Sagittula stellata E-37: one gene and its partner. The protein of the gene in region 1 interacts with the protein of each later gene in a pairwise test. Links are inferred from orthologs where the notes say so. Each region holds a gene or a part of one and is shown on either strand. Other genes may lie near its edges.

What was found.
Region 2: the proteins of pepT (region 1) and tpiA interact in binary tests that used the Escherichia coli proteins (3 or more experiments, as listed by UniProt). The link is inferred for Sagittula stellata E-37 from one-to-one orthologs.

Annotation. Positions count from the first base shown.
Region 1 is NZ_CP155729.1:2,660,686-2,664,205, reverse strand. The notes cover bases 200-3,019. They hold pepT (peptidase T), read left to right. Parts: upstream 200-897; coding sequence 898-2,142; downstream 2,143-3,019. Other genes in these bases: gap (type I glyceraldehyde-3-phosphate dehydrogenase), read right to left, coding at 2,218-3,019; ABFK29_RS12630 (sulfite exporter TauE/SafE family protein), read left to right, coding at 200-825. In the rest of the region: more of ABFK29_RS12630, read left to right, coding at 70-199; more of gap, read right to left, coding at 3,020-3,222; ABFK29_RS12615 (DoxX family protein), read left to right, coding at 3,394-3,520. UniProt on the Escherichia coli protein: Cleaves the N-terminal amino acid of tripeptides.
Region 2 is NZ_CP155729.1:2,178,965-2,182,415, reverse strand. What follows is about bases 538-3,288. They hold tpiA (triose-phosphate isomerase), read left to right. Parts: upstream 538-1,415; coding sequence 1,416-2,162; downstream 2,163-3,288. Other genes in these bases: ABFK29_RS10340 (helix-turn-helix domain-containing protein), read left to right, coding at 3,152-3,288; ABFK29_RS10345 (hypothetical protein), read right to left, coding at 2,823-2,996; ABFK29_RS10350 (hypothetical protein), read left to right, coding at 2,495-2,758; ABFK29_RS10360 (hypothetical protein), read right to left, coding at 904-1,122. Also shown: ABFK29_RS10370 (HesB/IscA family protein), read left to right, coding at 1-79; ABFK29_RS10365 (TfoX/Sxy family protein), read left to right, coding at 79-402; more of ABFK29_RS10340, read left to right, coding at 3,289-3,448. UniProt on the Escherichia coli protein: Involved in the gluconeogenesis. Catalyzes stereospecifically the conversion of dihydroxyacetone phosphate (DHAP) to D-glyceraldehyde-3-phosphate (G3P).

The sequences.
Region 1 (3,520 bases):
ACGATGCGCCGCTGTTGCCTTTGCGAACGCGCGGGCGCAGTCTCCGCGCGGGAACGGGGGACGTCTGGCATGGAGTTTGCAGAGGCGCATCTGGCAGGATTGCTGTGGGCGGCGGCGGCGCTGATCCTCGGCGGCATCCTCAAGGGGGCGACGGGCGCGGGGGCACCGATTGTCGCGGTGCCGGTGATCGCGCTGTATTTTGACGTACCGACCGCGGTGTCGGTGATGGTCCTGCCGAACTTCGCCACCAACCTCATCCAGTCGTGGAAATACCGCGCGTCGCTACCGGAAGGCGCCTTCCCGTGGCTGTTTGCCGGCGGCGGTTTTCTCGGGGCCTGGCTGGGCACGATCATGCTGGCTCATGCGGCGCCGAAGCTGCTTCTGGCGATGGTGGCCTGCGTCGTCTTCCTGTACATCGCCTTCCGCCTGATGCGCCCGGACTGGGCGCTGCCGATGGCGGCGGCGCGGCGCGTGGTGCTGCCGGTGTCGACGGTGGCGGGCGTGCTGCAGGGGGCGACCGGGGTCAGCGCGCCGGTGTCGATCACCTTCCTCAACGCGATGAAACCCGAGCGGTCAGTCTTTGTTGCGACGATCTCTTTGTTCTTCCTGTCGATGACGCTGGTGCAGATCCCGGCGATGATCTGGTACGGGTTGCTCACACCCCAGCGCGCGGCGGGCAGCGGGCTGGCGCTTTTGCCGCTGCTGGCGGCGATGCCCCTGGGCGCAGCGCTGGCGCGGCGCCTGCCGAAAGAGGTCTTCGACAAGGCGATCCTTGCCCTTTTGGCAGTCGTTGCGGCCCGGCTGGCGTGGAGCGCGCTGGCCTGAGGCATCACGGGGCTGGCGTCCGGCGATGGCGGCGCTAGGGTCGGGCGCGTGAAGGCAACGAACGGAGGCATCATGACCATTGCTCTCGAACCCGATCTGGAGGACCGTCTGGTCCGCTATTGCGCCGTCGACACGCAGAGCGACCTCGACAGTCTGACGACGCCCAGCACCGCCTGCCAGCTCGACCTGTCGCGCATGCTGGTGGCCGAGCTGGAGGCGATGGCCGCGGAGGACGTGGTGCTGACCGAATACGGCGCGGTTCTGGCGACGGTGCCGGGCAATGCGCCGGGGCCGACCATCGGTTTCCTCGGCCACGTCGACACCGCGCCGCAATTCAACGCCACCGGGGTCAAGCCGCGCGTCATCCGGGGCTACAACGGTGGAGAGATCACATATCCCGACGATCCCGCCTTGGTTTTGTCGCCCGAGGTGGACAGCTACCTGGGCAAGAAGGTGGGCGAGGACATCGTCTGTGCCTCCGGGCTGACGCTGCTGGGGGCGGACGACAAGGCGGGCGTCGCCATCGTCATGTCCGCCGCGCAATACTTGCTGGAGCATCCCGAGGTGCCGCGCCCGACGCTGCGTCTGGCCTTTACCCCGGACGAGGAAATCGGTCGCGGCGTGCACGGCGAACTGCCGACCGATCTGGCCGTGGACTTCGCCTATACCTTCGACGGCGGGGTCGAGGGCGAGATCGTCTACGAGAGTTTTTCGGCCGATCAGGCGGACGTTGTGGTGAAGGGCGTGTCGATCCATCCGGGTTATGCCACCGGGCAGATGGTGAATGCCGCCTACCTGGCCGCGAAGATCCTGCAGGCGCTGCCGCTGTCGACCATGACGCCCGAGACGACCTCGGGGCGGGACGGGTTCCTGCATGTGACCAACATGGACGGCGGATCGTCGGAAATGCACATTCGCCTTATCCTGCGCGATTTCGAGCGCGAAGGGCTGGCGGCGAAAGGCGACCTGCTGCGGCAGGTCTGCGCCGCCGTGCAGGCCGGAGAGCCGCGCGCCAAGATCGAGGTGGAGATCACGCCGACCTACCGCAACATGCGCTATTGGCTGGAGGACGACATGACGCCGGTGGACCTTGCGCGGGAAGCGTGCCGTGGCATCGGGATCGAACCGTTCAGCCAGCCCATCCGCGGCGGCACCGACGGGTCGCGACTGACGGAAATGGGGGTGCCGACGCCGAACCTGTTCACGGGCATGCGGCAGATCCACGGGCCGCTGGAGTGGGTCTCGGTGCAGGACATGGGCAAAGCGGCGCAGCTGATGCTGGGGATCGTCGGGCTGGCGGTTCAGAAGGGGGCCTGAAAAAGGGGGCCCATAAACCGAAAAAGCGCCGTCAGATGACGGCGCTTTCCCCGGTTCGTGCCTTGAACGACCGTTTCAGTGCAGCAGACGACCCATGGCTCCGGCCACGTCGGCCATCCGTGCAGAGAAGCCCCACTCGTTGTCGTACCACGCCATGACGCGGACCATCCGCTTGCCCACGACCTTGGTCTGGTCGGGCGCGAAGATCGAGGAATGGGTGGTGTGGTTGAAGTCGATGGAGACCTTCGGCTCGGGATCGTAGGACAGAACCGCGCCCATACGGCCGGCGGCGGCTTCTGCCACGACCTCGTTCACATCTGCCAGCGTCACGTCGCGCGAGGCATAGAAGGTCAGGTCCACAGCCGAGACGTTTGGCGTGGGAACGCGCACCGAGGACCCGTCGAGCTTGCCCTTCATGTTGGGCAGCACCTCGCCCAGGGCCTTGGCGGCACCGGTCGAGGTCGGGATCATCGCCATGGCGGCGGCCCGTGCACGATAAAGGTCCTTGTGGCGACGATCGAGCGTCGGCTGGTCGCCGGTGTAGCTGTGGATCGTCGTCATGATCCCGCTTTCGATGCCGATGCCCTCGTCCAGCACCTTGACCAGCGGCGCGAGGCAGTTGGTTGTGCAGGAGCCGTTGGAGACCATCACGTCGCCCTTCACCAGGTCGCGGTGGTTGACCCCGTAGACCACGGTGCGCTGCACGTTCTTGGCGGGCGCCGAGATCAGCACCGACCGGGCCCCGCGCGCCAGGTGCGCGTTGGCCTTGTCGCCGTCGTTGAACTGGCCGGTGCATTCCAGCACCACGTCGCAGCCGCCCCAGTCGAGTTCTTCCAGATCGTAGGAGGACATCACGTCGATCGGACCGCGCCCGAGGTCGATGGCGTTTTCCTTGACCTTCACCTCTCCGGCGAAACGTCCGTGCACGCTGTCGTACTTCAGCAGGTGCGCGTGGGTTTCGATCGGGCCGGGGGCGTTGATCTTGACCACCTGGACATCGTTGCGGGCGGATTCGGCGATGTGCGCAAGCGTGCAGCGACCGATGCGGCCGAAGCCGTTGATGCCGACGGTGACGGTCATGGACTACTCCTGAAAAAGCCAGTGTTAAGCGTCGTATACGAAGGGATGCTGACTCGGGAAAGGTTGAAACGCCTTTTTTGTCAGTATGTTAGCGATAAAGTTCCCCGGTGGCGCTAACGCTTGCCGCTTGTTTGCGTTAACGATTTGAAAGCGCTGTGAATGGAGGCTGAAATGGAACGTGCCGATGCCCTGGCGACCCTTGTCGGGCGGCTCTTGATCGCCGCGCTATTCGTTGGCGGCGCGGTTCAGAAAGCCCTGGACCCGGCCCAGGTGGCGGACATGCTGCGCGGCTGGGGGC
Region 2 (3,451 bases), 480 kb from region 1 along the record:
CGACGCCTGCGGTTGCGGCGAGTCGATCAAGTTCAAGGACGTCGAGGAGATGGCCGCGGAACGCGGAACCCAGGGCTGATGGCGCTTTCGGAAGAGGACCGCGCCTACGCCCGCGACCTCTTCTCCGGCCTGGGAGACGTCACCACCCGCCGCATGTTCGGCGGCATGGGCATTTATTCCGGCGGCACGATCTTTGCCCTGCTGATGTCCGACGGCACGCTGATGATAAAGGGCGCCGGGGCGTTTGCCGACCGTCTGGAAGAGATGGGATGCGAACGCTGGCGCTACACCCGAAAGGACGGCGGCGGGGCAGCCATGCCCTACTGGACCTTGCCCGGCGAGGCCCTCGACGACCCCGATGAAGCGGTCGACCTGGCCCGCGAGGCCCTTCGATATCTCTGAGCCGGCATGTGCCCCTGTCTGGGCGCCGCCGCCCCGCATAGGCCTTTCCCGCCAATGGTGTGGCGCGCGACTGTCCCGTGTTTTCGGCGTGGTGCCACTGTCTCACGCCTTCGGCGTGACGGTACTAACTCAAGCCTTCGGCTTGACGGGGGCTCTGCCCCCGCGCCCCCGAGGTATTTTGGCCAAGATGAAGGAGGCGGGTCTGTCTTCAGGGAATGGCGGCCGGCCCTGGGTCGGTGGACCGCTTGAGGTTTTTGCAGTTGATGATACGTTTCATTGAAGCGCCGCGCCAGATGATCCCCGGCGAGGATCGACTTGCCAGAGCCCAAAGGCACGACGTTCGTGTCGGGGTTGGGGTTGAAGAACAGCGGGACAGCAATGTGCCCTTCACCCGATTTGCCGTGGCCTTCACCCGGCCTTCAGTCCACATTTCAAACATTTCATTCACCGAAGTTGATGACAAAGATACCTGGTCCGGCCTGTACGGGGTGCCACACGTCGTCACGGCCCAAGACTCCCGTCCGATCCCAGTAGCGTCACGCAGCCTTGATCGGTGTGGCCGGCGATACCGAAGTCCTTTTTGCCCGCGCAATCCGGGCGCGGCGGATCGTAGTTGCCCCGCATGAGCGCCATCGGCCGGACGAGCCGCGTGTCGAAGCAGTGCCGGTCAGCGCCGATCGCCTCCGCGATGCCGCGCAACAGGTCCAGAGCGCCCGCCATGGCGTTGCGCTAGTAGGCCCCGATCACCTCTCCCCCTTCCGGACGGTCCGGCCAGAGGTTCCCAGTATAGACCGGCAGGCCGGTCTCAGGCGCCCCGCGGCGCAGCGCCGCAAACGTATCGGGATCGCGTCCGGCGATCTTTCGGGCATCGAGAACCGGGAATATGGGCACTTCGAAAGGGGGGGCTGAAACGGTCGGTGCGACTGTTTCCACGCACCCGCTTGGCGCGCAACCGCCCTTGACCTCGCCGCCCCACTCGCGAAACTGCGCGCAAGCAGCAAAAGGATGACACCATGCGCACGAAACTGGCCGCCGGCAACTGGAAGATGAACGGCACGATTGCCAGCCTGGACGAACTCGACGCCATGGCTGAGGCCGCGAAAGGCGCTGCCGAAGTGCTGATCTGTCCGCCAGCGACGCTGATTTCAGCCGCCAGCGCCCGTGCGGAGAACGTCGCAGTCGGCGGGCAGGACTGCCACGGCAAGCCCTCCGGCGCGCATACCGGCGATATCGCCGCCGAAATGCTGAAGGATGCCGGCGCGAGCTACGTCATTCTCGGCCATTCCGAGCGACGCACCGACCATGACGAGCGCAACGACACTGTGCGCGACAAATGCGATGCGGCCTGGGCCGCCGGGCTGACCGCCGTGGTCTGCGTCGGCGAGACACTGGATCAGCGCGAGTCCTCCAACACGCTCGACATCATCGGCGGCCAGCTGGCCGGGTCGATCCCGGATGCGGCCACGGGGCACAACCTCGTCGTCGCTTACGAGCCGGTCTGGGCCATCGGCACCGGCAAGGTTCCCACCACCGATCAGATCGGCGAGGTGCACGACTTCATCCGCGCCCGTCTGGAACGCCGGTTCGGCGAGGGCGTGGGCCGCTCCGTCCGTATTCTGTACGGCGGCTCGGTCAAGGCCGCGAATGCCGAAGAGATCTTTGCCACCTCTAACGTCGACGGGGCGCTGGTCGGCGGCGCGTCGCTGAAGGCCTCCGACTTCGTGCCGATCATCGAGGCGCTGAACGCCAGCGCGGACTGAGCGCGCGCTGAAGCCCGAGCGACATTCCACGGGGCATTGCGCGCCAGGAACACGGGCAGGAAACATGGTAGGGAGGGGTTTTGCGCCACCCTGCCCTTGGGTCTGAACCTTGGCGGGCGGGCGGTTTCGGCCCGGGGCACGCGCCCGGCCGTCCTCCGCCGAAGGTTGGGTATTCCGGAATACACGCCAATCGTCCGCGATGTTATCGGTTAACACACCGTTGATATCGATTTGCGACGGCGATTGCGGCGATTGTCCGCACAGGCGATTCTCCCGGCTGCTCGGGGGTCAGCCGTGGCACCGCCACGCCCATTCCAGAAAGGAAATTTGAAATGTCTGCCCAGAAGTCTGCCAAGATCCTCACCTCCGCCATCGCAGCTGCCGCCATGGTGCTGTCCCTCTCGGCCGCTACCCCGGCCGCCGCGCTGAACCAGCACGAACGCAACGTCGTCGGCGGCGTCGTCCTCGGCGTGATCGGAACGCTCGCCGTGCAGGGCGCGCGCAAGAACCAGAAGCAGCGCACCTACACCACCCGCGTCTGCCACGACCCCTACCAGACCTACCGCAACGGTCACCTGGTCACCGTCTGCCGCTGACCCTGACCCGGCCCGAACCGTTGCAACGCCCCGCCACAGCCGGCGGGGCGCATGTCGTCCGGCCTCAGGGGCGCAGCGCCAGCACGCTGTAGGCCGCCATGAAGACGAGCCCCAAGGCCCCCTTGTCCCACAGGTGCGCCTCCGCCCCCGCATAGGCCGCCGCCATCACGCCGTACATCGCGTGGTGACAGGTCATCCGCTCGGCCGCCGCTTGCAGCCATTCCATCACGATCCTCATGTCATTTCCTTTCGAGGCTTGATGGCTGGCCAGCCGGGTTCAATGATGCCTCCGAAGACATCCCCAAGGTGCAGCATCGCGGCAGATGAGTGTGAGGACGGCTCAGGACGGGAGCGGACTTTCCCGGCGTCTTCCGGACGAATGAGGACGATTGGGTGCAAAGTTTCGGTGAATTGCTGGGTGAGGAAATCTGCGAAGAGCGCGAAACGCGCGGCTGGACGCAAGTGCAGCTTGCCTTGAAAGCCTTTGGGGACGAGGACGCGGTCCGGCGGATTCACAACTATGAAAAGGGCAAGGTCGCCAACCCGCAGGCGCGGACCTATCAGCCGATCTGCGAAGCGCTCGGGATCACCCGAGACCGGATCAAGGCGCTCAAGGCACAGGCCTCCAACGCGGCGACATTGAATGACGACGAGGTCGGCAGTCTCCGCGCCTCCAAGGGATCGCTGTAAGAA